Regions from separate parts of the Pseudarthrobacter sp. NPDC092202 genome, predicted to be linked through region 1. Evidence: riboswitches for the same ligand, from Rfam matches in the RefSeq annotation. Region 1 holds a riboswitch; each other region holds the start of a gene.

Region 1 (7,327 bases):
GCGTGGTGGTAGTCCAGAAGCGTGGTGGTCTGGTGGTCCACGCGAAGGATCACGTCACCGCCGTTGCCGCCGTTGCCGCCGTCGGGCCCTCCCAGCGGCTTGAATTTCTCGCGGTGGACGGAGACGCACCCGTGGCCGCCGGTACCGCCGGATACGTGCAGTACTACCCGGTCTACAAAGCTGGCCACGTGGATCTCCTCAGTGCTGTTTCCTGGACGCCCAAAAGCGCCAAGACGATTGTAATGCGGTTAAAAGAACAGTGGAGCGGACCATATGGCCCGCTCCACCGCTTCAGAACTGTTTGTTACTCTGCAGCTGCAGCAGCAACGATGTTGACGACGCGACGACCGCGGCGGGTACCGAATTCAACGGCGCCCGGGGTCAGTGCGAACAGGGTGTCGTCGCCGCCACGGCCAACGCCGGCGCCCGGGTGGAAGTGGGTGCCACGCTGGCGGACGATGATCTCGCCGGCGGAAACTACCTGGCCGCCGAAGCGCTTGACGCCGAGGTACTGTGCGTTGGAGTCACGACCGTTGCGAGTGGAGCTCGCGCCCTTTTTATGTGCCATCTGAAATGCCTGCCTCTAAATTCTGGGGAATCTGCTGAAAAACCTGAACAGTAACGGAAGGTTACTTGATACCAGTGATCTTGACCTTGGTCAGTTCCTGGCGGTGACCCTGGCGCTTCTTGTAACCGGTCTTGTTCTTGAACTTCTGGATCACAATCTTAGGACCACGGAGGTCCTGGAGGATCTCAGCCGTAACAGTTACCTTGGCCAGGTCAGCAGCGGCGGAGGTGACCTTGTCACCGTCAACCAGGAGCAGTGCGGGCAGCTGAATGGTGCTGCCAGCTCCACCGGCGACGCGGTTCAGGGTAACGAAGTCTCCAACGGAAACCTTCTCTTGGCGGCCGCCTGCGCGGACAATCGCGTACACCACTTGGGAACTCACTTCTCTCGACGTTTATTACAAATTTGCGTGCGGAACCCGGTTCCATAATTGGGTGGGCTCTCGCTGTGCCTCAACGCCGTGGGGTCATAACCCAAGTGTTGGCGTAAGCACCGAAGATCTAGAATACGCTAGTTTTGGCTTCGGCCGCAAATGAGGCTGGTTCCGGCGCGTTGTCTGTGATAGGAACCACAGCCCAGTCCGCACCCTTACCCGTGCCCCACCATAGTACCGGCGGGATGCCCGCCCCTGCGTCAGGAATGGAGGCGCGGCGCGTCGAAAAAGTCCACTTCGAGGCGGCAGGACTGCCTGAACGCCGTCACCATGGCGTCCCGGTCCGCCGCCGAAGCGCTGCGGCCGGCCCCGTCCACAATGGCGACCGCCCTGCGGGTGGCCGCCGCAAAGTCCTCGTCAGCGTACGTGCGCAGCCACTCTGCGTAGGGGTGGCCTGCCGGCTCCCCGCCGGCCACGAACTCGGCGTGCAGCGTTGCGCCCACCTCGGCGTACAGCCAGAAGCAGGGCAGGACGGCTGCGGCCAGGACGGCGTAGCTGCCGGAGGCCGACGCAGCGGCCAGGTGGTCCACGTAGGACTTGGTGACAGGTCCCAGCTGCGGCGTAACCGTCCGTGAACTGAGCCAGGAGCGGTGCAACTCGGACTCGACCTCCAGGCATTGTGCCGCGGAACGTGCCCAGAAGAGCTGCTCTGCCTCGGTGGGCGCCAGGGCACTGGTCCGCGCGAGCACACGTGAGTAACCGTTGAGGTAGATGGCATCCTGGGCGAGGTAGTAGGCAAAATCCTTCTCCGGCAGGCTGCCCGAAACCAGTCCGCGGATGAAGTCCAGCGCGTAGATGTCCGCCAGGTCCTTCCTGGCGTCCGCCCACAGCTGTGCAGCGAAGCTCGTCTCCCCATGCACTGCCGGCACGTGGTGGAAGTGGTGCACGGGTCCGTTGCCTGTCCCCACCTCCAGGGTTTCCGAGGCCTCCAGCGCGCCGGCCAGCCAGGGCTTGACCTCGCGGAGGGTGGCCTCCCAGTCCCCCAGCCGCGGCTGGACTGTGGCCATGGCCGAGGACAGCGAACAGCCGGTGCCGTGGCTGTTCCGCGTTGCCACCCGCGTCCCCGGAACCACCACCACTTCCCGGCTCAGCCTGCCGCCCGTATCGACCAATGCATCGGGGCACTGATCCCCTACCAGGTGTCCGCCCTTGACGAGCACGGTCGCCCCGGTGGCTGCCGAGAGCCGGCGTCCCTGTTCCAGGGCACCATCCCAGGTCTCCTGCACCTCGCCGCCAACCAGCATGGCGAGTTCAGCCAGGTTGGGGGTGATGAGGTGGGCCAGGGGCAACAGCTCGCGGAGGGCAGCCTCGGCGGATTCCTGGAGCAGCCGGTCACCGCTGGTGGCCACCATGACCGGGTCCAGCACCACGACGCCGGGACCCACCTTTTCGAGCCATGCCCGGACAGCTTCGATCACCGCGGCGTCGCCCAGCATCCCGATTTTTACGGCGTCGATGCTGATGTCGTCACTGAGGGCGTCGAGCTGCTGGGTGAGGAAGGCTGCGGGGGGAACATGGACGCCGCGCACGCCGCGGGTGTTCTGCGCTGTGAGTGCGGTGATGGCGGCCATTCCGTAGCCGCCGTGGGCTGCGATGCTTTTCAGGTCCGCCTGGATGCCGGCCCCGCCGGAGGGGTCGGAACCGGCGATGGCCAGGACCCGGGGCACGTCGCGGTACTGGCGTGCCTGCGCGCCAGGGGCAGAAGCAGCAGCAAATGCAGAAGAAGGCGCAGGTGTGCCCTGGAAGAAGGCAGTGGGCATTGCGAAAGTGGAAGACAAGAGACATCCCTTCGCCGGTGCTAGCCGGACAGGTTCAACGGGTCTGGATCTCAGCCGGCTCTCTGCGCGGCACCCCGTGTCGGTTCCCAAGCCTAGCTTTTTCGCGGTCCGCAGGGTGAAGGTGACGCAGTGCGGCCGCAGCGGGTTGAACGCGCAGTGTCCACGGCGGGTTGAACACGCAGCTTTAAGCAACGGATGCCCGGCCGGCCACTTCCTGTGGCTGGCCGGGCATCCGGTCAGTACTCCCTCTGCTGGAGATCCGGTACTTGGATCTCCGGTCCCTACAGCTCTGAGGCGGGAACCCCGACACCGAGGATGATCGGTGCCTCCGACGGCTTGTTGCTGGCCGGCTGGGAAGCAACCGCCTGGTCCGTTGCCGGTACCTTGGCTGCATGGGAATGCCCGGCCGCGGCGGCAGGAACATTTTCATGCTGCTGGACCGAGGTCTCGTTGGCGGCTCCCTGCGCGCGGCTGGCACTGCGGTTGCGGCGTGCCCTGCGCGGGCGCGACTGCTCCAGCGTGTGGTCCGAGTAGTCCTTCTCCGCCGCGGCAGGCGCCGGCGACTGCTGCCGGCCAGTTTCAGGCTCCCGCTGTTCCCTGTCCCGTTCGGGCTGGGGGGCCTGACGCGGAGCCTCTTCCGCCTCACGCCGGGCCGGCTGCCCTGCCGGCATTTCCGCCGGCGTTTCCACTGCCGTTTGGGCCGGCGTTTCAGCCGCCGGGGCGGGCTCGCCCAGCTGGGCGAAGGCCGCGGCAAGGCGATCCAGGGTAAGGGCAGGCTTTGCTTGCTGCTCCTCTGCGTGCTCCACGAAGGGCAGGACTACCTTCTCCCCGCCAAAGGTCAGGACGGCGGCGGGCCTGGACGCATCGCCGTCGTGCTTCTCCGTTTCTGCAGGCGCTGGAGGCTGGGCCTGCGTTGCCTGCCTGGCGGCAGCCAACTCATCGTCATGCAGGTGGGCAGCGTGCGCAGCCGCCGCGATGTTGGCAAGGGCCAGCCTGGTGGCCTCCGCTTTCGCGTGCCGCTCGGCGTCCGTCGGATCGGGGTGGACCGTGTGGACGTGGACGGCGACTGCCGGAGCGGCCTCCGGCTGCTGGCCGCCACGGCCGCGGCGGCGCTTCCGGTCAGGGCGGACACCGGGCTGGTTGCTGTCCGTGCGCTGGACCTCGGGGCGGTTGCCCTCGGCGCGTGCCTCCGGCCGGTGCTCGGAACGCTGCACGTGGTGCTCAGCGGCCACAATGTTGGCGCGGCGGTGCTCCACGGGGTCGTCATGGGTGACCACGCCACGGCCGGCACAGGCCTCGCACTGCTCGCCAAAGACCTCAAGGAGCCCCGTACCCATGCGCTTGCGGGTCATCTGCACCAGGCCCAGTGAGGTGACCTCGGCAACCTGGTGCTTGGTGCGGTCGCGGCCCAGGCACTCCACCATCCTCCGCAGGACAAGATCCCGGTTGGACTCGAGGACCATGTCGATGAAGTCGATGACGATGATGCCGCCGATGTCGCGGAGGCGGAGCTGCCGTACTACTTCCTCTGCGGCTTCCAGGTTGTTCTTGGTGACTGTCTCTTCCAGGTTGCCGCCGCTGCCGGTGAACTTGCCGGTGTTGACGTCCACCACGGTCATGGCTTCGGTCCGGTCGATCACCAGCGAGCCGCCGGAGGGCAGGAAGACCTTCCGTTCCAGGGCCTTATGGATCTGCTCATCGATCCGCCAGGCACTGAAGATGTCCTGGTCCTTGGTCCACTTCTCGAGCCGGCCCACCAGGTCCGGGGCGACGTAGGTGACGTATGCCTCGATGGTGTCCCAGGCTTCCTCGCCGGAGACGATCAGCTTGGAGAAGTCCTCGTTGAAGACGTCGCGGACCACCTTGATGGTGAGGTCCGGTTCGCCGTAGAGCAGCTCCGGGGCGAGGATCTTGGTGGACTTCGACTGGCTTTCGATGCCCTCCCACTGGGCACGGAGCCGGTTGATGTCGTGCGTCAGCTCTTCCTCGGACGCACCCTCCGCGGCTGTCCGCACAATCACGCCGGCGTGCTCCGGGAGGCGGTCCTTGAGGATCCGCTTCAGGCGGTTGCGTTCGACGTCGGGCAGCTTCCGGGAGATGCCGGTCATGGAGCCACCGGGCACGTAGACGAGGTAGCGGCCGGGCAGGGAGATCTGGCTGGTCAGGCGTGCGCCCTTGTGGCCCACCGGGTCCTTGGTCACCTGGACCAGGACGGTATCGCCGGACTTCAGTGCGTTCTCGATACGGCGTTGCTTGCCCTCAAGGTTAACGGCTTCCCAGTTCACCTCGCCGGCGTACAGGACGGCGTTGCGGCCGCGGCCGATGTCCACGAAGGCAGCTTCCATGGACGGCAGGACGTTCTGGACCTTGCCCAGGTACACGTTGCCGATCAGGGAGTCCTGCTGGGTCTTGGACACGAAGTGCTCGGCCAGGACGCCGTCTTCGAGGACGGCGATCTGGATTCTGTCGTCGCGCTGGCGGACGATCATCTGCCGGTCCACCGATTCCCGGCGCGCCAGGAACTCGGCTTCGGTGATGACGGTACGGCGGCGGCCGGTATCGCGTGATTCGCGGCGGCGCTGCTTCTTGGCTTCAAGGCGGGTGGAACCCTTGACGGATGTGACGCGGTTGTTCACCGCGGGTTCGCTCACGGCGCGCGGGGCGCGGACCCGTGTGACCGTGTTGGGCGGGTCGTCGTCTCCCCCGCCTGTCAGTTCAAGGTCCTGGTCGCCACGGCGGCGGCGACGACGACGGCGGGAGGTCACGCCTTCATCGGCGGGCCCGGCGGACTCCTCATCAGCGTCGTCGGCCTCGTCGCCGTCTGCGGCGCCGCCGGCATCTTCACCGTCACGCTCGCCCGTCCTGCTGCGGCCGCGGCGGCCGCGCCCGCGGCGCTTCCGGCGGCTGCCTGCGTCGTCTGAATCATCCTCGGCGTCGTCAGCCTCAGCCTCTTCGGCTGCTGCCGGTGCAGGCCGGACTACGGTACTCAGGTCCGGAGCCTGGAAGAGTACCGACGTGGCGGACCCTGGTTCCATGAACAGCGACCCAAACGGGCTGTTCGTGGCCGAAGCCGTGGTGGGCTCAGCGTCGGCTTCGGTGGAAGGCTCGACGGCGGAGGGTGCCTGCGCGGAATCGTCGGCGGCGGTGCCGGCTGCGGGCACCTGGGCTGCGGGCGCCTGGGCGGCAACCTCCGCTGTGGGTTCAGTGCCGGCGGGCGCTTCGGCGGGGGCCGTGCTGGCCGGCGCAGCGGGTGCGGTCTCGGCGGGGGCGGCCTCAGCTGAAACGGTCTCGCCAGGCGCAGCCGTCGCTGCCTGCGGTTCCGCTGCTTGGACGACGGCGGGGGCCGAGGTCTTGCGCGTGGCCACCCGGCGGCGCCGGACAGGCTTCGATTCCTCCGTGGCGGCCTCGGCAGGCGCCTGCTGAGCGCCGTCGTCGGTGGTGTTGGTGGTTGCCGGCGTTGCGCCGGCCTCCGCGGCAAAGACAGGAAGCGGTTCGGCGGTCTCCACCTTTTTCCGCGACCTGCTCCGGCGGGCGGGCGCCTTTGCCTCGGCTGCCTCAGCCTCTGCGCCTGGTGCGTCCACGGCGGCTTCTGCAGTTACCGCAGCAGGGGCGGCTTCGGCGGCCACCGCCTCGCCGGTTTTCGGAGCGGCCTTACGCCGCGTCCTCGTGGCCTTCTTCGGCGCCGAGTTGACATCCGCTGCTTCATCGTTAACGGCTAAAACTTGTTCATTATCCATATGTGGCAACACTCCTGCCCCTGACGTACCGCCACATCCGGCACCCATTGGGGCACATATTGTCAAAACCCGCAGGCGTTGACAGAAGTCAAGTGGATACCCCCAGGTTCGCACCGGCAGTGGGGTGCGGCAGCCCGTGGGGGCCGGCAGGATGTTCAAGAACCCGTTGTTCCACATGCCACAACCAGGTGCCGCCCAATGGAGTTGCGGGAGTCCGGATCGAAAATCCAAAGCCTGCGCTGCTCATCATTGGCGGTCTTGCGAACAAGCTGCCGGACCGGAGTCCGAATGTGGATCGGGTTCCAGCCACGTTCATTCTCTCATACCCCGGCTATTCCACGGCGGAAGCAGCAGCACTTGTTCCGTTCCCTGGAAGGTCTTCCCAGCGTCCGGCGTTACAATCGGGCAAGGACCACCCGACGAAAAGGACGCCTTGCCAATGCCCAGCATCTCCCCCTTGAGGGGCACCCACGCGCCCGAACGGACCGAGGATCCGGACAGCAGTGCAGCCGGAGCCCGTCCACCGATGACCCGCAACCGGCCGCTCGGCTGGTTGATGGTCATTACCGGGATCATCGGCTGGTTCGCCTCCGGAACGCTGGTCCTGGAGAAACTGGAGGTCCTCAAGGACCCCAACCACACCACCGTGTGCGACGTGAACCCGTGGATCTCCTGCGGCCAGGTAATGCAGACCTGGCAAAGCTCCCTGTTTGGCTTCCCGAATATGTTCATCGGAATCGTGGCATTCGCCATCACCATCACCGTGGGCATGTCGCTGCTGGCCGGCGCCAATTTTGCCCGGTGGTACTGG
Region 2 (7,327 bases), on a different contig from region 1:
CCAAGAACCAGGTGGAGCCAGTTGTCCGCATGGTTCGCGGGGATGAAGTTCGCAGGGATGGGATCTCCCACCAGGAGCCCGTACAGCCAAAGGACCAGGTAGATGACGCCGCCGTAAATGAGAAAGTTCCGTGCCTGCGGGTGGGAGCGCGACATCAGGATGCCGGCAGCCCCAAAGAGCAGGTGGACGGCGTTGTGGAGGATGGACACCTGGAAGATCCCGAGCAGCAGCGCTTCCGATGCGTGGCCGGCCAGGCGGAGCGAGCCATAATTGGAGGTAATGCCGGGAATGAATCCCAGGATGCCGGCCAGGCTGAAAACGGCGCCCGTTCCGAGGGCAGCGTTCTGCAGGCCTGTGCGGGCGCCTTTCATGCGGATGCTGGCTGCCATGTGCTGTACTCCTCAAACGCTGGAGACAACATAGTAAGCATGATTACTAATAAATGCTAAGCAGCCTTTGTATTCTGCTGGGGCCGGGCGCCGGCGCACTGAACCCAGGCTGCGCAGTGAACGCAGGCTGCTACCCTCCCGCGCCGTTCCACGCGTACGGGTTTGTGGGCGGGCCTCCGCGGCGGCCGTGCTCGTAGCCTTGCTGCCAGGACTTCCCGACGACGGCCACCAGTTCCGCAAGCAGCGGATAGTAGGGGTGGTCCGGGCCGATGAAAAGCATCTCGTCCGAGGCTTTGTCCAGCGCCGCCCGGACCTGGTTCTCGGATGCTGGACCGGTCACGACGCCCTCCTGGATGGAATACCCGCCACTCGGCTCGAATGTACTCCCGCCGCCCCGGGGGTGTCCATGCACGCGGGGGCGTGCGCCGACGGCGTACCCGTCAGTCCGCGCCGGCCTGCCCGAGGATGTCACGCAGGGCCTCGACAACCAGGTCATGGTCCTGCACCTGCGGTAAACCGGACACGGTGACGGTTGCCACGGCACCCACTCCGGTGACGTACAAGGGGAAGGAGCCGCCGTGCGCGGCGTATCGGGTCTGGTCGAACCAGGCGTTGTCTTCGATCCGTCCCCCTTGGAGCCTGGCGCGCAGCCCCACCAGCAGGGAAGGGGCCTCGTACCGGGCGGCGGTCCGCTTCTTGGCCCCGATCCAGTGCCCGTTGTCCGGCGTTGCCCCCGGCAGGGCGACGTGGAAGAGGACCTGCTCGCCCCTGCTGATGTCGATGGCGATGGGCAGCCCGCGTTCCTTGCCCAACTCCACCAGGAGCAGCCCCAGGTTCAGGGCGTCATCCATGGAAAAGCCGGGAAACTGCAACTCCCGGACCTCCGCCTCAATCCGGGCAATCAGTGCTTCCAGGGATCCCTCCGGCTGGGCAGCCTGGGAATCTGGATCGTACCCGGTCATATCTGGTGGATTCGCAGTCATGGCCCACAATCTACCCCTCCCTGCGGTAAACTGAACCACGCCCAACAGGGCGGATATTTCACCAAACACAATCATTCAACGACAGGGGAGCGCCGCCGTCGGCATCACTGGCCATGCCAGGGACCGCAGGTGGGCGCTGAGAGTGCGGACAGCCGCAGACCCTCGAACCTGATCCGGTTAGTACCGGCGCAAGGGAGTCGAGTTCTCGAAGTGCGCGCAGCGGCAGCAGTGCCGGAAACCGCGCCCACTTTCCCCTCCTGTTCCTCAGGAGGACTACATGGCAACAACAGCAATCAAGAAGCCCGCCGGCAAGTCCTGGCGCGTCGTGGACATCGTGGTGGCGGCCCTCATCGCCGTCGCCGGCGGCGTCATCTTCTGGGCCTGGTCCCAGGGTGCCGCCGCGGTCTCCGGGCCCATGAATGCCGTCTACCCGCCCCTGACCGGCCTGATCGCCGGAGGCTGGATGATTCCGGCTGTCCTGGGCATGCTGATCATCCGCAAGCCCGGTGCTGCGCTCTTCTGCGAGACGGTGGCAGCCACCGGTGAACTGCTCATGGGCTCCCAGTACGGGGCGTCCGTACTGTTCTCCGGGTTCGTGCAGGGCCTTGGCGCGGAGATCATCTTCGCCATCTTTGTGTACCGGAAGTTCAACCTGCCCGTAGCCCTGCTGGCAGGCGCTGCCGCCGGTCTTTTCTGCGGCCTGAACGACTCGTTCGCACCGTGGGGCTGGAACATCGCCTACGCCGCCGGCGACAAGCTGGCGTACATCATCTTCACCGCCATCTCCGGCGCCATCATCGCCGGGGCGCTGTCCTGGGTTGCCACCCGCGGCCTGGCCAGGACTGGTGTCCTGAGCTCCTTTGCATCACGCAAGGCGGCAACGGAGCCTGTCTTCTCCTGATGGGCGCCCCTTCGCGGCAGGAGGCATCGACCCCGGTGCGTCCGGCTGCCGTCACGGCCCGCGGCTGGGGCTGGCGGCATGCAGGGCGCACCAGACCGGCCGTGCATGCCCTCGACCTGGAGATCCGCCCGGGGGAGCGGGTGCTTCTCCTGGGACCTTCCGGTGCCGGCAAGTCCACGCTCCTCCACGCCCTGGCAGGGGTGCTGGGGGACATAAACGACGACGGCGGCGACACCGGGGACTCCGACGAGACGGGCTCGCTGCTGGTTGACGGCGCCGTGCCCCGGGAGCAGCGCGGCCGGGCGGGACTGATGCAGCAGGACCCGGAGACGCAGGTGGTCCTTTCCCGCGTTGGCGACGACGTCGCCTTCGGCGCCGAAAACCTTGCCGTGCCCCGCGACGCCATCTGGGCCCGCGTGCACGAAGCGCTGGACGACGTCGGACTTTCCCACCTGCCGCTGGACCATCCGACGTCGGCCCTGTCCGGCGGACAGAAACAGCGCCTTGCGCTGGCAGGGATCCTTGCCATGCGGCCGGGCCTGATCCTGCTTGACGAGCCCACAGCGAACCTGGACCCGGCCGGTGTGCTGGAAGTCCGCGACGCCGTGGACCGCTGCCTGGACAAAACCGGTGCCACGCTGGTTGTGGTGGAGCACCGGGTGGCTGTGTGGAAGGACCTGGTGGACCGGATCGTGGTGCTGCAGCCGGGCAGCGCCACCGATGATGCCGTGCTGCTTGACGGCCCTCCGGACCAGGTGCTCGCCGAAGCCCGGACCATGCTGGCCGCGGCAGGCGTGTGGGTGCCCGGGTACGTTCCGCAGACGCGGGCCCGGTCAGCAAGCCCGGCCGCCCCCTCCGGAGAACTGCTGCTGGCGGCCGAGAAACTTGCGGTCTCTCGCGAACGCCCCCGCCGCAGCGGCTTTCGGAAAATACCCCCGGTCCCCGTCCAGCAGGACATTTCCGCGCAGGTCCGGGCCGGGCAGGCGCTGGCCATCACGGGTCCCAACGGTGCGGGCAAGTCAACGTTTGCGCTGACCCTCGCGGGGCTCCTGGAGCCGGTGGCAGGCAAGGTTTCCGCAACCCTGGAGCTCAGCCGCGGCGCCGGGATTGACCCTTACGCCTGGAAGGCCGAGGCGCTCATTGAGCGGATCGGTACCGTGTTCCAGGAACCCGAGCACCAGTTCGTCACCGGGAGGGTGCTGGATGAGCTGCTCTTCGGCCCGCGGCACCTTGGCCACGGTGAGGAACGCGTTGACGAGCTGCTGGAGCGGTTGCGGCTGACCCACCTGGTGGACGCAAACCCCTATACGCTCTCCGGCGGGGAGAAACGGCGTCTATCCGTGGCCACCGTGCTGGCAGCGCATCCCCAGGTGCTGGTGCTGGACGAGCCAACGTTCGGCCAGGATGCGAACACCTGGGCGGAGCTGGCCTCGTTCCTGTCCGAGCTTTTGGATGCCGGCACCGCCGTGGTGTCCGTAACCCATGACGCCGAATTCACTGCCGCGCTGGGTGGAACTGAGCTGCGGATGGCTGCGGCTGAACCGGTGGCGCCATGAGGCAGGAGCTGAACCTGCGCGGCAACCAGGCCCTGCTGGCCCGCGCCAATCCCCTGAGCAAGTTCGCCGCCGTCTTCCTCATCACCGCCGTACTGGCCCTTTCGATCGACTGGGTTTCCGCATCGGTGGCGCTGGCTTTCGAATTCCTGCTGTTCCCTCTCGCTGGCCTGACGGTGACGCTGCTGTGGCAGCGCGGCTGGCCGCTGATCCTTGCCGCGGCCGTGGGAGGCTGGAGTACCTCCATCCTGGCTCCGGACAGCGGAAGGACGCTGATCGACGTCGGCATCTGGACCATGAGCGAAGGCTCGCTGGAGCTGGGGGTGGGCTTCACCCTGCGCGGGCTGGCCATCGCCCTTCCGGCCGTGCTGCTGATGAGCTGCACGGACCCCACGGACCTCGCCGATGCGCTGGCGCAGAAGGCGCGCCTTCCGCACCGCTTCGTGCTGGGCACGCTCGCGGCCATGCGGCTGGTGGGCCTGATGGCGGAAGAGTGGCAGACCATAGGAATGGCCCGGCGGGCCCGGGGTGTGGGTTCCCGGGGCAGCGCAATGCAGCGGTTGAAGGCGACGTTGGGGCAGAGCTTCGGGCTCCTGGTCCAGGCAATCCGCCGGGCGTCACGGCTGGCCGTGACCATGGAGGCCCGCGGTTTCGGCGGCGGACGCCGGACGTGGGCGCGTGAATCCACCTTCAGCGCGCTGGATGCCTGGGTGCTAGCCGGGGGCGTGGTGATGGCGGGAACAGCCGTGATTGCAGCCGTGTCCCTCGGAACATGGAACATGGTGTGGCTGGGAAGCTGACACCTGCACCGGTCTAAAGGCAGGAATAGTTGTAGTCGAACCCCCTGGATACGAACTGGGCCAGCACCACCTTGCCGCCGGCGGTCAGGGGCTCCTTGGAGCAGGCGTCCGCCGCGCCGGAGGCGTTCAGCGATCCCGCCAGCCAGCTGGGCAGCACATAGAGATTGCTCGAGCTGCTGACCGTTCCAACAATCCGCTCCCACTGTTGGCCGGTCGAGTAGATACCCACCTTGGCCCCGATGCTGTGGAAGAAGTCCGTCATGCCTTCCAGGACTGTCCGGTTGGCGTCTTTGTCGGTGCGGGACCAGCTGTTCTCCGTTTCGACGTCCAGCCACCAGAAGTAGCTGGCGGGGTGGCTGATCCCGCGGAGGTACGCGTCGTCGTACGCCTTGGCATAGCCGTACATGTAGGCGCAGGCCTTGCCGTAATCCCCGTCTTCGCAGGGGCCGTAAGGGTTGTGGACCGTCTGCCCGGCCGGGTATTCGTCGTTTATGGGCCACCAGGAGCCGGCGGCGCCGGGGTTGGCGGTATTGACGTACAGGGAGACGGTGGGCTGGCCGGGGTGGCCGGCGGAATCCTCTGCCCACCGGAGCTGCTCGGACAGGCAGGGATTCGTGGTGTTGGCCAGGCCGTTGTTGACGCCCACAATGGCAAAAGCCTGGTCCATTGGAAAACCGCCGTTGCACTGCGGCCAGGAGATGTCATTCCCCAGAAGCGACTGCTGCCCCTCGCCGGGTGAGGGCGCAGCGTGGGCGGGAGCGCCGGCCACCAAAAGCAGCGCGGCAAAAAACACGCTCAACATTCCCCGCACGGACCGCACGTTCCCGGCGGATAATTCCCGGTGCGGCTCTGCGCTGCCCCGCAGTTTTCTGTTTGGCGCGGCCTCGCTGGCTGGTGTGCGGCGCATGTTGCCTCCGTTGCCCGCTGGACGAAGGGATCCTCCTCCAGTTTCCCGCCGGCGGCAGGGGAGGTCAAGGTGGCCACGCACCGGCCCCTATCGCATGAGACGGGTAGGGGTGCATTTAGTCGGACCTTCAGCTCCCCGGAATTCCTCGCCCGTAGCTCATCTATGATATAAAATTGACTATGACGCAGGAAACCGCCGAACACGTTGCCGCCATGTTGAGGGACGCCCGAAGTGAGAAGGGCTGGACCCAGGGCCAGTTGGCTTCCGAACTAGGAACGAGCCAGAGCGCCGTTGCCCGGATGGAGCAGGGTAAGCAGAACCTGAGCCTCAAAATGATCCAGCGCCTCGAGGCGATCTTCGACAGGAGCATCGTGAACGTGGGCAAGCCGCAGATGACCCACCTGCGGGTTGAGGGCGGCCATACCCTTTCCGGTTCTGTGGATGTCAACAGCAGCAAGAATGCCGGGGTGGCGCTTCTCTGTGCCAGCCTGATCAACCGGGGAACCACCATCCTTCGCCGCATAGCGCGCATTGAAGAGGTGAACCGGATTGTTGAGGTCCTGACCAGCATCGGCGTGGAGTGCACCTGGCTTAACGACACCGACCTGCAGCTCCGGCGGCCGGCCGTGCTGAACCTGGAAGCCATGGATGTTGACGCTGCGCGCCGCACGCGGAGCGTGATCATGCTTCTGGGCCCGCTGCTGGACGAGTCGGCCAGGTACCGTCTCCCGTATGCGGGCGGCTGCGACCTCGGCACCCGTACGGTTGAGCCGCACATGCAGGCGTTGCGGCAGTTCGGCCTCTCAGTGGAGGCCACCGCGGGCTTTTACAGTGTGCAGGCCCCGCCCGCAGACAGCCGGGACCGGTCATTCGTGCTTACAGAGCGCGGCGATACTGTCACCGAAAACGCCATCATGGCAGCAGCCCACCGTGAGGGTACAACCGTCATCCGGAACGCCAGCCCCAACTACATGGTGCAGGACCTTTGCTTCTACCTGCAGATGCTGGGCGTGGAGATCGAGGGGGTGGGCACCACCACCCTGAAGATCACGGGGCGCCTGTCCATCGACGCCGAGATCGAGTATTTCCCGTCAGAGGACCCCATCGAGGCCATGAGCCTGATCACCGCAGGCATTGTCACCAATTCAGAGGTGACCATCCGGCGCGTGCCCATTGAGTTCATGGAGATTGAACTCGCAACCCTGGGCCAGATGGGCCAGGAGCTGGAGATCTCCGGCGAGTATATGGCCCGGAACGGCCGGACGCGCCTGGTGGACGTCACCACCAAGCCTTCGGAGCTGCACGCTCCGGAGGACAAGATCCACCCCATGCCGTTCCCCGGACTCAACATCGATAACCTGCCCTTCTTCGCCGTCATCGCAGCCAACGCCCAGGGCCAGACCATGATCCACGACTGGGTCTACGAAAACCGGGCCATCTACCTTACGGAACTCAACCGGCTGGGCGCCCAGGTGCAGCTGCTGGACCCGCACCGGATCTATGTCAACGGACCCACAAAATGGCGTGCGGCCGAGGTGGGCTGCCCGCCTGCGCTGCGTCCGGCAGCCTGCCTGCTGCTGGCGATGCTTGCTGCGCGGGGAGTGTCAGAGCTGCGGAACATCTATGTCATTGAGCGCGGCTATGAGGACCTGGCGGAGCGGCTGAACGCCATCGGTGCGAAGGTGGAGTACTTCCAGGACTGACCTTTCACGGTTCGTCATGAAAGGCGGATCAACTCCAAAATCTTCCTGCCTGCCGCAGAATGACAGTATGCGTACATTCGGCGTCGAGGAA
Region 3 (7,327 bases), on a different contig from region 1:
GCGGTGCGCTTGGTCTTGGTGAAGATGATGGTGCGGCCGCGCCCCTTGGCCTGGAGGATGCGGGCCACCACCTCGATCTTGTCCATGCTGTGCGCGCGGTAGATCAGCTGGCGGATGTCCCGCTTGGTGAGGCCTTCGTCATCCGGGTCAGCGGCGCGGATGTGGGTGGGCTGGGTCATGTAGCGGCGGGCCATGGCAATGACCGGCCCGGGCATGGTGGCGGAGAACAGGAGGGTCTGGCGGACCGCCGGCGTGGCCGCGATCAGGGTCTCGACGTCGGGCAGGAAGCCGAGGTCAAGCATTTCGTCGGCCTCGTCCAGGATGACGATCTTCACGTTTTTCAGGCTCAGGTGCTTCTGCTTGTAAAGGTCGATGAGGCGCCCGGGGGTTCCCACCACAACCTCCACGCCGTTCTTCAGGGCCTCCACCTGGGGCTCGTAGGCCCGGCCGCCGTAGATGGTGGCGATGCGGGCGTTCCGCTTGCGGGAGGCAGTCTGAAGATCGTTGGCCACCTGCACCGCGAGTTCGCGGGTAGGGACGATGACCAGGGCCTGCGGTGCGCCGGGGACCGCGAGTTTCTCGTAGCCGGCGTCGTCCCGGCCCACTACCCGCTGCAGGGCGGGGATGCCGAAGCCCAGCGTCTTGCCGGTGCCGGTCTTGGCCTGGCCAATGATGTCGTGGCCGGAGAGGGCCACCGGCAGGGTCATGGCCTGGATGGGGAAGGGATGGGTGATTCCGGCGTCCGCCAGGGATTCCACGATGTCGGCGCGGACGTTGAAGTCCGCGAAGGACTTCTCCTCGATCTCGTGCGGCTTCTCGTCGGAGATGATGGTTTCTTCCGGCTCGATCGTTTCGGTGCCGGAGTCGTCAGTCAGAAGCTGGTGGGTATGCAATTCACTCACGTGGAGTTTCCTTATTCATTTGGGCAAGGGCGCTGCCTGCTCAACGGGCCGGCCTTGGCCGTTCCGGAGCACGCTCAGGCGCGCAAGCAATTCCAGTGGAAGCCGATCGCGGGCTATCTAAAATGCTGGCACTGGTGACCAGCGGGTGTTTCTCAAGATCGCGTAGGGGCGGGCTTGTTGGTTTCAAATCAAGGAAATCAACGACCGGGCATCCATTTCTACCTCTCCAGTCTAGCCGCAAGGGCAGGGAAACCCGGCTTTGGACCGCCGTGCCTGCCAGCTGGAAGGAAATCAGCCCGCTTCAGGACAGTGGCGGGACCAGTTCAAAATGCACTTCGCGGGTGGCGATATCGGAGGACACCAGGCGCACGCGGACCTTGGTGCCGGCCTCCAGCTCGCCGGCGCAGCGGGCCGTGACGGCAGGTTCGGCAATCTGGATAATGCCGGAGCCCCCGTTGCCGTTGCCATTGCGGCCGTTTCCGTTCCTGCCGTTGCCGCCGTTGCCGTTCTTGCCGGTGCTCCCGTTCCCGTTTTCCTTTTGGGGCTTGGATCCGGAGATGACAATTGCGTCGAACTCCTGCCCGATGTGGTTGACCAGGAGCGCCGCCTCCACGGTGTCCAGGGCCATGCGCTCCATCCGGGACGCCAACTGGTCCGAGCCGGCCATGATCTCGGGAAGTGAGGGCAGCGCATCACGGACCCAGCCGGGCACTTCGCCACCATTGCACAGGGCCTCGCAGGTCACCAGGACAAAGCGGTCCACCAGGCGGCGCAGAGGCGCGGTGGTGTGGGCGTAGGCCGCGCCAATGGCGGACTGAACGGCGTCTTCGGGGACCGTGCCGTCGAACGCCGTGTACGCAGCCCCCCGGAAGAGCATTCCCGCTGAATGCATAATGGCCAGCTGCCGGGGCTCCGTGGGGTCGAGGCTGCGAAGGTACTCGCCGTAGCTCACCTCACCGTCCCAGGGCTTTCCGAGGGCCTCCGTCTGGAGCCGGAAATGGTGCAGGGAACGCTCGTCCGGTGACGGCATGGTGCGGAGGATGCCCACTTTGCCGGCCAGCATTAGCTGCGCCGCCGCCATGCCCGTCATAAGCGAGATCTGGGCGTTCCAGTCCTCGACGGGCAGCTGCGGGGCCGCCGAAATCCGGTAGCCGCCGTCGGGAAGCTGGACAATCTCCTGGTCCGGCATGTTCAGGCTTGCGCCGTCCCGCGCGCGCTCCAGCGCCACGCGCTTTAGCCCCACCTCTTTGAGGAGGACCAGGACGGCGGAAGGGCTGCCGCCGTCCAGCTCCTCCTGGGCGCCCTTGTAGCTGAGCTTGGCGCGGCTGCGCATGCGGGCCCGCCTGACCGTGACGGCGGTGACTTCGGCGCTGGCGTCGAGCCGGAAATCCCAAACGAACGCCGAACAGTCCTGCCCCGGCAGGAGGCTTCCCGCGCCTTCGCTGATGACTTCCGGGTGCAGCGGAATGCGGCCGTCCGGGGTGTAGAAAGTCTGCCCCCGGCGCCGTGTCTCGGCGTCCAGCGGCCCGCCGGGAGCCACGAACACGGGGACGTCGGCGATGGCATACAGCACGCGGTAGCCGCTGCCGTCCCGCTCAATGTAGAGCGCCTGGTCAAGGTCGGTGGACGACGCAGGGTCGATGGTGATGAAGTCGATGCCGGTGAGGTCATGGGCCGGCAGCTGCAGTGCCGATACCGCCGCCTCGGCGTCCTTCACGGCGTCAGCCGGGTAGTCGCCCGGCAGCTCAAGTTCCGTCCGCAGGGCGCTGAGTGCAGCCTCGAGGGCGTTGGTGTGCTCGTGGACATTGGGGGCCAGCCGATGATGTGACACGAAAATCAGCGTAGCCCGAATTTCGCAAATAGTGCACCGGGCCGCCCGCGGCTGCCCCGGAGATCCGGCTCCGCGTCAGGGGCGGGCAGCGTCCAGGGCGCCGAGCAGCGATGCGGCAGCGGCTGCCGGATCATCGGCTTCCGTGATGGCCCGGACCACAACGATCCTGCTGGCACCGGCCGCCACCACCTGCTCCACGTTGCCGTGGTCAATCCCGCCGATCGCGAACCAGGGCACGCCGCCGTCGGGCCTTCCCTGCCCTTGCGCCGCCGAGGCGGCGGCCGCATGCTTCACCAGCTCCAAGCCGACGGCGGCCCGGCCGGGTTTGGTGGGTGTTGCCCACAGCGGGCCCACGCAGAAGTAGTCGAGCGCGGCGGGGCCGGCGGCAGCGGCCAGGGCGGCGTCCACCTGTTCGGGGCTGTGGCTGGACAGGCCGATTGCGGCGTTCCCGTTCAGCAGCGTCCGGGCTGCCTTGAGGGGAAGGTCTTTCTGGCCTATGTGGAAGACCGGGGCGCCTGAGAGTACGGCAATGTCCGCGCGGTCGTTTACTGCCCACAGCCTGCCGTGGCGGACCGCTGCCTCCTTCAGGACGGACAGGAGTTCCAGCTCCTCGGCGGCTTCGATGGACTTGTCCCGGAGCTGGATGATGTCCACGCCGCCCGCGAACGCGGCATCCACGAACTGTTCAAAGTCACCCTGGCGGCGGCGGGCATCCGTGCAGAGGTACAGGCGCGCATTGTGCAGGCCGGCACTCCCTTCCGCGTTGATAAAGGCGTCTGTACCGGACGGACGGGAAGCGGCGGCAGCGGGGTGGGACACATTCATGGGAGCCAGCCTAGTTCCTCTACACTGGGCTCGTACTGCGGGAGCCGCGGCAGCTGTCACAAAGCGCCGGGCTGAGAGGGCGTCAGAGCCGACCGCTTGACCTGATCCGGTTAATACCGGCGTAGGGAAGGAGACAACCGATGCCTCACGCACAAAGCGGCCGTCCTGGTCCCGGCTCCGCGATCGCGGCCGATGTTGCGGTGATCGGCGGGGGAGCCATCGGCCACGGCATTGCCTGGGAGGCGAGGCAGTCGGGCCGTTCGGTGGTGGTGATCGATGATGCGCCGGGTTCGGGGGCCAGCTGGGCGGCCGCGGGGATGCTTGCCCCGGTGAGCGAGCTGCACTACCAGGAGGAAGACCTCCTGGAACTCATGATCGATGCCTCCGCCCGCTGGCCAGGTTTCGCCGCGGACCTCGCCGCGGCTGCGGGTTCGGATCCCGGATATCTGACGACGCCGACCCTCGCCGTGGGTGCCGACGCCGCGGACAGGAGGGCTTTGCTGGACCTGCGTGCAGTCCAGCTGTCCAGCGGCCTCACGGTTGAACCGCTCACCATCCGCGAGGCCCGGCGCCGCGAGCCCCTGCTCAGCCCGGGCATTGCCTGTGCGCTGGATACCCCGGCGGACCACCAGGTGGATCCCAGGCTGCTGGTGGCCTGCCTCCGCCGTGCCCTGGCCGGGAATGCCGGCGGAGCGTTAAGCAGCCGTTGTCGTGTGCCCGGCGCCGTCGACGGATATGCGGTGCCGGACAAGGCAACCGGCCTGCTTTGGAAGGACGGTGCCGTTGCCGGAGCAGTCCTGGAGGGCGGTGGGACCGTCCTGGCGGGGGAGACGGTGGTGGCCAACGGGCTGCACGCCGCGGAACTCGCGGGACTGCCGGCAGGCCTGCACCTTCCCCTGCGGCCGGTGCACGGGGACATCCTGCGGCTCGCAGTACCTGCGCACCTTCGGCCGCTGGTGACCTCAACTGTCCGGGGGCTGGTTCGCGGGATTCCCGTATATATCGTCCCCCGGCAGGACGGGACCGTGGTGGTCGGGGCAACCCAGCGTGAGGATGCGCTGGGAAGGGACACCGGTTCCAGCGCGGAGGCGGTGTCTGCCGGGGGCGTATACCAGCTTCTCCGCGACGCGCAGGTGCTCGTGCCCGCCGTCGCGGAGCTAGAGCTGCTCGAATGCACGGCACGTGCCCGGCCCGGCACACCGGATAACGCCCCGCTGCTCGGACGGGTGCCCCTGCCCGACGAGCCCTCCGCAGGCCGCCAACCCGGCACTGGAGGGCCGAACACGCCCGGGCCCGGCCACGTGCCCGGGCTCATTGTTGCCACCGGTTTCTTCCGCCATGGCATCCTGCTCACCCCGGCTGCGGCCGTAATCTGCCGCGAACTCCTGGACGGCAGGGAAGACCCCCGCTGGGCCCCGTTCAACCCGGGCCGGTTCAGCGCGGCTCCCTCCCGCCCGGCCGACGCGGCCCACCCACTCAACATCCAGGAGACAGCATGAACATCACCCTGAACGGAACCGGCCGCACCGTGGCCGGCGATTCGTCCATCGCGGCGCTCGTCAGCGAGGTCACCGGCCGTCCACTGGCCGCTGACGGCCGGGCCACGGACGGCCGGAGGCTGGGCGTGGCCGTGGCCCGCAATGCCCAGGTTGTGCCCCGCAGCCTGTGGTCCGCCACGGCGCTCGCCGAGGGCGACGACGTCGAACTTGTCACGGCAGTACAGGGAGGCTGACCACCATGACCGAAACCACCATCAACAGCAGCCAGCTCTCCGGCCTCAATGACCCGCTGGTCATTGACGGCGTCCCCCTGGCATCCCGGCTCATCATGGGCACCGGCGGCGCGCCCAGCCTCGACGGGCTGGGCGCCGCGCTCCTGGCGTCCGGCACTTCACTCACCACCGTGGCCATGCGCCGCTATTCGCCGGACGAGGCAGGCTCGCTCTTCCAGCTGCTGGTGGACCACGGCATCCGGGTCCTGCCCAACACCGCAGGGTGTTTTACGGCGCGTGACGCGGTCCTCACTGCCGAACTCGCCCGGGAAGCCCTTGAAACCGACTGGGTGAAGCTCGAGGTCATCGCAGATGAACACACCCTCCTGCCGGACGCCGTTGAGCTTGTGGAAGCCACGGAGCAGCTGGTCAACAGGGGATTCAAGGTCTTTGCGTACACCAATGACGATCCCGTCCTGGCCCTGCGGCTCGAAAACCTCGGAGCCACCGCTGTGATGCCGCTTGGCTCGCCGATCGGGACCGGCCTGGGCATCCTCAATCCCCACAACATTGAACTCATTGTGTCCCGGGCCTCGGTGCCGGTGGTGCTGGACGCGGGCATCGGTACGGCCTCCGACGCCGCCCTCGCGATGGAACTGGGCTGTGATGCCGTGCTCCTGGCCACGGCCGTGACGAGGGCGCAGAACCCCGCCCTGATGGGGGAGGCCTTCAAGCACGCGGTCATCGCCGGTAGGCTGGCGAAAGCGGCAGGTCGCATACCCCGCCGTGAACACGCGCTGGCGTCGTCGGCAATGGAGGGCCGGGCCGAGTTCCTGTAGGGCCCGCATTCTGCCGGCCGGCGCCCTGATCCCAGGAGCAGCAGTGGCCGGCAAAGACGCACTTTCCCCGGAACGTATCAACGAAGCCCTCGCCGGGCTGCCTGACTGGCGCGCCGGGGATGGCGGGCTGGTCACCGTCTTCAAGATGCCGACGGCGGCTGCCGCACTCGAGCTGATTGCCGACGTCGGACGCCTGGCCGAGGAGCAGAACCACCATCCGGACCTGGACTGGCGCTACAACCGCGTCTTCATCCGCTACACGTCCCACGACGCCGGGGGACAGGTGACCGCGCGGGACCTCGCGGCAGCCGCGGGAGCAAGTGAGGCTGCGGCAGCGGCCGGGGCCGTAGCCGAGCCGGCGAAGTACGTGCAGGGGCATTAGGCGCCTGCACAGCGCCAAGCGTCCCCACCGTGTGGCAGGCGGGGCACCAGGCGGCCGCGTTCACCAGAGACTGTTTCCTTTAAACGGCCGTGGCCGCCACCCCGAGGGGCTGCGGCCACGGCCGTTTAGCGTGTGCTGCGCCCGTCCACGTTCCTGGCCGGGCCTCAGGCCCGCAGGATCGCCGTCAGACGTTCCGTATCCTGCCGGGCACGGGAGCGGCCAAGGTAGATGGCGGCCGCTGTTGCGGCCGCGGCTCCGAGCACGATCGGCAGCACCCAGGGGATCCAGGTGAGTCCCGGCAGGTATCCGAATCCGGCGGCCATCAGGATGATCCACGCCAGGGCCGCCACGGCCACGGAAGCCCCGGCGGGCACACCGGCCCCATACTTGGCATGCCGCTTGTCGTTAGCCCAGACAATAAAGCCTGCGGCTGCGGCTGCCAGTACAACGATGGTCAGCGAAAGCATGGTCCTCCTTGGACTGCGGGCGGTTCTTCGGCAGGTCCTAGAACTGGCCGAACCCTACGCGCCGCGCTTCTTCGGCCCCGATTTCCACGTAGCCCAGGGCGTTTCCGGGAACAATGATCAGGCGTCCCTTGTCATCCTTCAGGCGGAGCTCACTGCCCTTGGTGATGGCATCCTCCACAATCTTGGCTACCGAATCCGCATCCTCGTTTGATTCCAGTACGATTTCGCGGCCGATATTCTGAACGCCGATCTTAATTTCCACAGGGGCCTCCCAGCCATTCACGTTCGTTGCTTATGTCTTATTTGTAGTCTAGGACTCTTTGGGGAAGCGAGAGATTCCGCGCCAAGCTAAACGGTAGATGAGGTCGCT
Region 4 (7,327 bases), on a different contig from region 1:
GGGCTTGGTGTAGACAGGGTACTCCAGCAGCCCGTCTGAATGGGATTCCTCCACCAATGACTCCGGATTGCCCACCACGCCAGGCAGCAGGCGGCCGATGGCCTCCACCATGGCCAGGACGGCCACTTCCCCGCCATTGAGGACATAGTCCCCCAGGCTGACGGGACGGACCTCGAAGTGCTCCCGGGACCATTCGATGACGCGCTCGTCGATGCCCTCGTAGCGTCCGCAGGCGAACGCGAGGTGCTCCTGCTCGGCCAGTTCGTATGCCAGCGCCTGGGTGAACCTCTCCCCTGCCGGCGACGGCACGATCAGGACCGGCCTGCCAGATCCCTCGGGCCGGTCGTCCGCAATCGCGGATAAGGCCTGCGCCCAGGGTTCAGGCTTCATCACCATGCCGGCGCCCCCGCCGTAGGGTGTGTCGTCGACGGTGCGGTGCCTGTCCGTGGTGAAGGCGCGGAGGTCGTGGACGCGCAGGTCCAGGATGCCGTCCTGGCGGGCTTTCCCGATCAGGGACAGTTCCAGCGGTGCCAGGTACTCGGGAAAGATACTGACGACGTCGATCCGCATCTAGGCTTTGCCTTCCGGTTCGGATGGGGCAGCGTCATCCTCCGCGTTCAGCTCGAAGAGGCCCTCCGGCGGCGTGAGGCGGATGAACCCCTCCTCAACATTGACCTCAGGCACGATCTGCTCCACGAAGGGAACCAGGATTTCATTACCCTCCGGAGTGGTGACCATCAGCAGGTCCTGCGCGGTGCCGGTGTTCAGCGCAGCAACTTTGCCCACCACCCTCGAGCCCACCCGGGCCTCCAGACCCACGAGTTCATGTTCGTACCAGCCCTCGTCGTCGTCTTCGTCCAGTTCCTCTGTTTCGATGAAGAGCTTGGCGCCCCGGAGGGTCTCCGCCTCGTTGCGGGTTTCAATGTCTTCGAAGCCCAGCAGCAGGATGTCCTTGTTCCAGCGGGCGCTGCTTACGGTGAGCGGACCCGCCGACGCCGGCTCGACCACGAACTCGGTGCCCGGCACGAACCTGTCCCCGGGGGCGTCGGTCAGGACCTGGACCGTCACTTCCCCGCGGATGCCGTGCGGTTTGCCGATTCGTGCCACCTGAAGCTGCATGTGTTCCTCTGTATTGGATGGGGTTGACGGTGCTCTGGTAAAAGCACTCCGGCCCCTCCACCGCAGGGGTGGAGGGGCCGGAGCTAAGAACTGAATAGTGCCGAGCGCTCAGCGGCGGCGGTCGGTGTCGACAACGTCGACCCGTACCGGCTCGCCGCCGGCCAAGGCTGCCACCACGGTGCGCAGTGCGCGCGCCGTACGGCCCTGGCGGCCAATCACCCGTCCGAGGTCGTCCTGGTGAACGCGCACCTCGAGGGTGTCCCCGCGGCGGTTGCTCTTGGAGCTGACCTTGACGTCGTCTGGGGAATCAACGATTCCCCGGACCAGGTGTTCCAGCGCTTCTGCCAGCAATCTACTCAGCCTCGGTGGTCTCTGCTTCGGCCTCGGCGGGAGCTTCGGCTGCCTCAGACTTGGATGCCTTCTTGGTGATGGCTTCCGGGATGATCACGGAACCCTTTTCCGGGGCAACGAAGGCTTCCTTCTGGGTTTTGGTCTTCAGGGTGCCTTCCTGGCCCGGCAGGCCCTTGAACTTCTGCCAGTCACCGGTGATCTTGAGGATCGCGGCGACCTGCTCGGACGGCTGGGCGCCGACGGACAGCCAGTACTGGGCACGCTCGGAGTTGACCTCGATGTATGAGGGCTCTTCGGTGGGGTGGTACTTGCCGATCTCTTCGATGGCGCGGCCATCACGCTTGGTGCGTGAGTCCGCGACGACGATGCGGTAGTACGGGGCGCGCATCTTGCCAAAGCGCTTAAGGCGAATCTTTACGGCCACTGTTGTGGTCACTCCTGTTTCAGAAAAGGGGGGTGAACCCGGCGTTCTGCACCCGTGGGGCGGGCCGTACTTGCGGGTTCGAAGGACAGGATCCAGACGCGGAGAGAGGGGCCACGCAGATCGAGTACCTGTTTATTGTGCCAGATCAGCGTGAACTTTTCGACTTGACGCGGCGGGACACAGACGACGCCGGCCGGAGCGTGCGGCCGGAAGTAGTCAGGCGGACCAGACGTACAGGCCGGTACGCTCCGAGTCGTCGATTCCGCTGGCGAGTTCTGCCACCCGCTGCACGTACGTCCGCGCCTCCGAAGCGCCAAACGGCATGTCATCCTGCGCCGCCCACTGTTCGGCCACCTCTTCGAGGACGTCGCCCTCGCCTTCGGTTTCATAGGACAGCAGGTCGGCCAGGGCGCGGACCATGGCTGGCGGAACGGCCAGGAGCGAATCGCTGGCCACATCCACCATGGTCAGTTCGTAATCCGCCCCTCCAGCGTGCACGGCGGTGCCGGCCAGGTCACCCAGCTGCTCCACTTCGAAATCACTAATGTCCGGGATCCGGACTGCGTCGCCCGCGGGCGCGCTGCCGCCCCCGTCAAGGACGCCGGCACGCTTCAGTGCTGCGTCGTGGGTGGCAACAAAGATCTCGGTGAAGCCCATGGCGATTGCCCTCATTCCGTTGGCGGTGCGGCGCCGGGAGGCAGCGCCTGCCCGGCTGTTCGAATTCAGCCTAGTCCGGATTAGGCCCAGTCCGGATTCAGCGCTGTCCGGATTTGGCCCGGTCCTGATTCAACCCGGCTCGAGTTCAATCTGGTTTGAGTTCAACCCAGGTGCCGGCGCGTGGCGCACCGGCAAGGCAGAAGGGTCAGCGCACCGCTACACGAATGCGGTTGCGCCACGGATCGTCGAACCGTAGCTCCGCTCCGGTGTGGTGGGCGGCAACACCGGCGACCCTGAGGCGGTCGGCGAGGGCGCCGACGTCCTCCCCTGACGGCACCTGAATGAGGACCTCACCCAGGCCGAGGGTGTCCTTGCGGGGGCCCGCTCCGCGGCTGTTCCAGACGTTCATCGCCATGTGGTGGTGGTAGCGGCCCGCGGAAACGAAGAGGGCCTGCCCATGCCAACCGGCCGTCTTTTCGAACCCGAGGGTTCCCACGTAGAAGTCGCGCGCCGTCTGGACGTCGCCCACTTGGAGGTGTACGTGGCCCACGCCGGCCACGGATCCGGCCTGGCGCGCCAGGGACTCTTCGGTGAGGTGCTGCTCAAGGTACCGCTGCGGCGGGAGGGCCAGGCTGTCCATCACCACGTCCGTACCGTTCCAGGACCAGTTGCTGCGCGGCCGGTCCCAGTAGAGCTCGATGCCGTTGCCTTCGGGGTCGTTGAAGTAGAAGGCCTCACTGACGAGGTGGTCAGCACTGCCCGTGAAGGAGCGCGGCTCGAACCGGGCGGCCGTGGCGATGGTGGCGGCCAGGTCTGCCTGGTTCTCAAACAGCAACGCCGTGTGGAAGAGGCCGGCCTCTCCCCTGCCCGGCAGGTTCAGTCCGGGCGCGGGGGCCAGGTGCACAAGCGGCTTCTGCAGCCGGCCCAGGTAGATTCCGCCGTCCTGCTCGGCGATGACCTCCAGGCCGAGGGCCCGCTGGTAGTAATCGGTCATCACCTTCATGTCGCCCACCTTGAGCATCACGGTGCCCATGGCGAGATCGGCAGGAAGAAGATCCTGGCTGGCGGCTTGTGCAGTCATTGAAAACTCCCGGTGCTGTGGGCCTTCCGGTTGGCAGCCCTTACACTTATAAAATTACTTGAAGCTTCAATTTATTCCAAGTCCCGGGGCATATCCCTTTAGCGGATCACCCGTCCGCCCAGGATCACGTGTGCCAGGCAGTTGACCGCCTCCGGCACCTTCCGGGGATCCTCCCGGCACAGGACGAGGTCTGCCCGCGCCCCCTCTTCCAGGCCCTCCGCGCCCAGCCACTCCCGCGCGCCCCAGCACGCCGCGTCCAAGGCGGAGGCCATGGGCAGTCCGGCTGCATGAAGGGCCAGGATTTCGTCGCCTATCCTGCCGTGCCTGATCACGCTGCCGGCGTCGGTCCCGGCATAGATCCGCACGCCTGCCTCGAACGCCTCTAGGACCCGTTCCTCCCGGCGTTCCCACAATGAACGCATATGCGCCGCATACCGCGGGAACTTGGGTAAAGCCTGCGCTGCGATGTCGGGGAAGGTGGCGATGTTGACCAGGGTGGGCACAATGGGCACCCCCTGCTCCACGAACCGGGGCAGGTGCCGCGGCAGGAGCCCCGTGGCGTGCTCGACGCAGTCGATGCCGGCGTCCAGCACGTCGTCGAGCGTCTCTTCCGCGAAGCAGTGCGCCGTTACGCGCGCGCCCTCATCGTGGGCGGCTTTGACGGCGTCACGGACGACGCCGGCAGGAAACGAAGGCGCCAGGTCGCCGGCGTCGCGGTCAATCCAGTCCCCCACAAGCTTGACCCACCCGTCACCTTCCCTGGCCTGCTTACGCACGGCTTCCACCAGGCCCTCAGGTTCCACTTCTTCCGCGAACCCCCGCAGGTACCGGCGAGTGCGCGCAACGTGGCGGCCGGCGCGGATCAGCACCGGGACGTCCTTCCTGCCCTGCAGCCATCGGGTATCCGCAGGGGAACCTGCGTCGCGGACCAGCAGGGTGCCGGCGTCCAGGTCCGTCCGTGCCTGTTCTTCGGCCGTCAAAGCATCCACCGGCCCGCCGGCGCCCAGCCCGATGTGGCAGTGCGCATCCACAAAGCCAGGCAGCACGAATCCCGCCAGAATCCTGTCCGGGGCCGTTGCCGGCCGGCGGAACGTCAGCCGCCCGCCAACGGACCAGAGCCCGTGCCGCTCAGTGTCCGGCCCGGTCAGCACCGTCCCCGTGAACTCGATAATTTCTGCCATGAATTTGCCTCTCTCCCGCCCGGACAGGCTAGCACCGCGTGATGTGACACGCCCCGCGTCAAGGCCTGTGGTAGCTTTCATCCTGACCACACGGGTGCCCCTGCAGGGGCTGAGATCGGGCTGCCGCAGCCTGCGACCGTCGAACCTGTCCGGGTAATGCCGGCGAAGGAAGTGAGTATTCCTTGAGTACACCCCATCAGCAGCTGAACCCTGCCCTCAACAACCCGGGTGCCGGCCCTGCCGGCAACCAGCCCCCCGTAACGCAATCCCTGAAATCCCACTCCCTGGCATACCTCGAGGACGCCGGGAACGGGATCCGTGTTCCCGTGACCGAAATTGCGTTGGAGCCGTCCCCCAACGGCGTGCCAAACCAGCCGTTCCGGACCTACCGGACCGCCGGTCCGGGGAGCGACCCCGTTCAAGGCCTTCCTCCTGTCCGCAAGGACTGGATCGAACAGCGGGCAGACACGGAAGCGTACAGCGGCAGGGAAAGGAACCTGCTCGACGACGGCCGCTCGGCTGTGCGCCGCGGCGCCGCCAGCGCAGAGTGGAAAGGAGCACCTCCGGTGCCCCGCCGCGCCGTCGACGGCCGGACCGTCACCCAGATGCACTACGCACGGCAGGGCGTGATCACCCCGGAGATGCGCTTCGTGGCGCTGCGCGAGAACTGCGATGTTGAACTGGTCCGCAGCGAACTGGCCGCAGGCCGGGCCATCATTCCCAATAACATCAACCACCCGGAATCCGAGCCGATGATCATTGGCAAGGCCTTCCTGGTGAAAATCAACGCCAACATCGGCAACTCCGCGGTCACCAGCTCGATCGCCGAAGAGGTGGACAAACTGCAGTGGGCAACACGGTGGGGCGCAGACACCGTCATGGACCTCTCCACCGGGGATGACATCCATACCACCCGGGAATGGATCATCCGCAACTCCCCGGTTCCCATCGGCACCGTCCCCATCTACCAGGCCCTGGAGAAGGTCAACGGCGAAGCCAACGCCCTGACCTGGGAGATCTTCCGTGACACCGTAATCGAGCAATGCGAGCAGGGCGTGGACTACATGACCATCCACGCAGGCGTGCTGCTCCGGTACGTTCCCCTGACCGCCAACCGCGTCACCGGCATCGTCTCCCGCGGCGGGTCCATCATGGCCGGCTGGTGCCTGGCCCATCACCGGGAAAATTTCCTGTACACGCACTTCGACGAGCTCTGCGGGATCTTCGCGAGGTACGACGTCGCGTTTTCCCTGGGCGACGGGCTCCGGCCGGGGGCAACGGCCGATGCTAACGATGCAGCCCAGTTTGCCGAACTGGACACCCTCGCCGAGCTCACGCAGCGCGCCTGGGAGTACGACGTCCAGGTGATGGTGGAGGGCCCGGGCCATGTCCCGTTCCACCTGGTCCGGGAGAACGTTGAACGCCAGCAGGAGCTGTGCAAGGGCGCGCCCTTCTACACACTGGGCCCTCTGGTGACCGACGTGGCGCCGGGCTATGACCACATCACCTCAGCCATTGGCGCAACGGAAATTGCCCGCTACGGCACGGCAATGCTGTGCTACGTCACCCCCAAGGAGCATTTGGGACTGCCCAACAGGGACGACGTCAAGACGGGAGTGATCACGTACAAGATCGCCGCGCACGCCGCGGACCTGGCAAAGGGCCATCCCGGCGCGCATGCACGGGATGACGCGCTCTCCAAGGCACGCTTCGAGTTCCGGTGGCGTGACCAGTTTGCGTTGTCGCTGGACCCGGAGACGGCCGAGGCCTTCCACGACGAGACCCTTCCGGCCGAACCGGCGAAAACCGCCCACTTCTGCTCCATGTGCGGGCCCAAGTTCTGCTCCATGCGGATCAGCCAGGACATCAGGGACGAATACGGCTCCGCAGAGGCCCAGGCCGCCCTGGCTGAAGCCGCAGCCGGCATGCGGGGCAAGAGCGAGGAATTCCTGGCCGCTGGCGGGAAGGTTTACCTTCCGGCGCTGAGCGTTCCGCCGGGCGGCCGGCGGTAGCAGCCCGCAGGTTCCGTCCGGCTGGTCATTGGGGGCCGGCCGGACGGACTTATATGGATCAGGCCCAGGCGTCAGGAGGCGCGCGCCTGCAGGCGGCTGGCGTCGCTGATGAACGCGCGGATGATGCGGTCCCCTTCAACGGAGTCATGGGGCCGGTGGCCGCCGGCGGCCGTGCGGTGGAACGCCCCTGTCTCGCGGAGGTAGCCTGCGATCTCCTCGTACAGCGGCTCCCAGCCGCCGGTCAGGACGAGCGTCGGCACGCCGGGCACGATGTGCAGCGGGGCTTCCCAGGAAGGTGCCTGCAGCCGCAGCCGCCTGGCGGAGCGCTTCTCCTCGGCGGTCACCGGCTGCTGCAGGTCCGTGGCATAGACCCTGCGGACGAACTCGCGCTGGAAATCCTCGTCACTCAATTGATGCCGGACGTTGAAAAGGGGCTGCATCAGCCCGATGTGCGCTGCCGTGGCCGGCAGTTCAGCGGTCAGGGACAGGCAGGCTGGCTCCA

Evidence for each region. A riboswitch is a leader RNA that binds a small molecule or an ion and turns the genes downstream of it on or off. The one in region 1 is predicted to bind thiamine pyrophosphate.
Region 2: it holds a riboswitch for thiamine pyrophosphate, as region 1 does, so the genes downstream of both, ACIQF4_RS10030 (ECF transporter S component) here and thiD (bifunctional hydroxymethylpyrimidine kinase/phosphomethylpyrimidine kinase) in region 1, are expected to answer to the same signal.
Region 3: it holds a riboswitch for thiamine pyrophosphate, as region 1 does, so the genes downstream of both, ACIQF4_RS01705 (FAD-dependent oxidoreductase) here and thiD (bifunctional hydroxymethylpyrimidine kinase/phosphomethylpyrimidine kinase) in region 1, are expected to answer to the same signal.
Region 4: it holds a riboswitch for thiamine pyrophosphate, as region 1 does, so the genes downstream of both, thiC (phosphomethylpyrimidine synthase ThiC) here and thiD (bifunctional hydroxymethylpyrimidine kinase/phosphomethylpyrimidine kinase) in region 1, are expected to answer to the same signal.

What each region holds. Positions count from the first base shown of each region.
Region 1 covers NZ_JBIVRG010000002.1:535,299-542,625, forward strand. Annotated here, with positions in the region: gene obgE (GTPase ObgE) at 1-188, opposite strand, end outside; gene rpmA (50S ribosomal protein L27) at 305-568, opposite strand; gene rplU (50S ribosomal protein L21) at 630-938, opposite strand; gene thiD (bifunctional hydroxymethylpyrimidine kinase/phosphomethylpyrimidine kinase) at 1,202-2,761, opposite strand; TPP riboswitch at 2,769-2,866, opposite strand; gene ACIQF4_RS05920 (Rne/Rng family ribonuclease) at 3,061-6,516, opposite strand; gene ACIQF4_RS05925 (vitamin K epoxide reductase family protein) at 6,956-7,327, shown strand, end outside.
Region 2 covers NZ_JBIVRG010000005.1:28,500-35,826, forward strand. Annotated here, with positions in the region: gene ACIQF4_RS10015 (DUF4383 domain-containing protein) at 1-389, opposite strand, end outside; gene ACIQF4_RS10020 (hypothetical protein) at 520-729, opposite strand; gene ACIQF4_RS10025 (heme-degrading domain-containing protein) at 830-1,372, opposite strand; TPP riboswitch at 1,446-1,585, shown strand; gene ACIQF4_RS10030 (ECF transporter S component) at 1,650-2,273, shown strand; gene ACIQF4_RS10035 (ABC transporter ATP-binding protein) at 2,273-3,829, shown strand; gene ACIQF4_RS10040 (energy-coupling factor transporter transmembrane component T) at 3,826-4,626, shown strand; gene ACIQF4_RS10045 (hypothetical protein) at 4,640-5,428, opposite strand; gene ACIQF4_RS10050 (UDP-N-acetylglucosamine 1-carboxyvinyltransferase) at 5,713-7,236, shown strand; gene ACIQF4_RS10055 (glutamate--cysteine ligase) at 7,304-7,327, shown strand, end outside.
Region 3 covers NZ_JBIVRG010000001.1:342,531-349,857, forward strand. Annotated here, with positions in the region: gene ACIQF4_RS01690 (DEAD/DEAH box helicase) at 1-902, opposite strand, end outside; gene ACIQF4_RS01695 (RNB domain-containing ribonuclease) at 1,204-2,733, opposite strand; gene thiE (thiamine phosphate synthase) at 2,809-3,558, opposite strand; TPP riboswitch at 3,586-3,703, shown strand; gene ACIQF4_RS01705 (FAD-dependent oxidoreductase) at 3,699-5,057, shown strand; gene thiS (sulfur carrier protein ThiS) at 5,054-5,290, shown strand; gene ACIQF4_RS01715 (thiazole synthase) at 5,296-6,108, shown strand; gene ACIQF4_RS01720 (4a-hydroxytetrahydrobiopterin dehydratase) at 6,152-6,490, shown strand; gene ACIQF4_RS01725 (hypothetical protein) at 6,655-6,957, opposite strand; gene ACIQF4_RS01730 (DUF3107 domain-containing protein) at 6,995-7,219, opposite strand; gene ACIQF4_RS01735 (TetR/AcrR family transcriptional regulator) at 7,268-7,327, opposite strand, start outside.
Region 4 covers NZ_JBIVRG010000001.1:695,643-702,969, reverse strand. Annotated here, with positions in the region: gene trmD (tRNA (guanosine(37)-N1)-methyltransferase TrmD) at 1-570, opposite strand, end outside; gene rimM (ribosome maturation factor RimM) at 571-1,119, opposite strand; gene ACIQF4_RS03265 (RNA-binding protein) at 1,228-1,470, opposite strand; gene rpsP (30S ribosomal protein S16) at 1,472-1,894, opposite strand; gene ACIQF4_RS03255 (hypothetical protein) at 2,111-2,551, opposite strand; gene ACIQF4_RS03250 (VOC family protein) at 2,757-3,632, opposite strand; gene ACIQF4_RS03245 (amidohydrolase family protein) at 3,731-4,813, opposite strand; TPP riboswitch at 4,894-5,001, shown strand; gene thiC (phosphomethylpyrimidine synthase ThiC) at 4,996-6,825, shown strand; gene ACIQF4_RS03235 (alpha/beta hydrolase) at 6,897-7,327, opposite strand, start outside.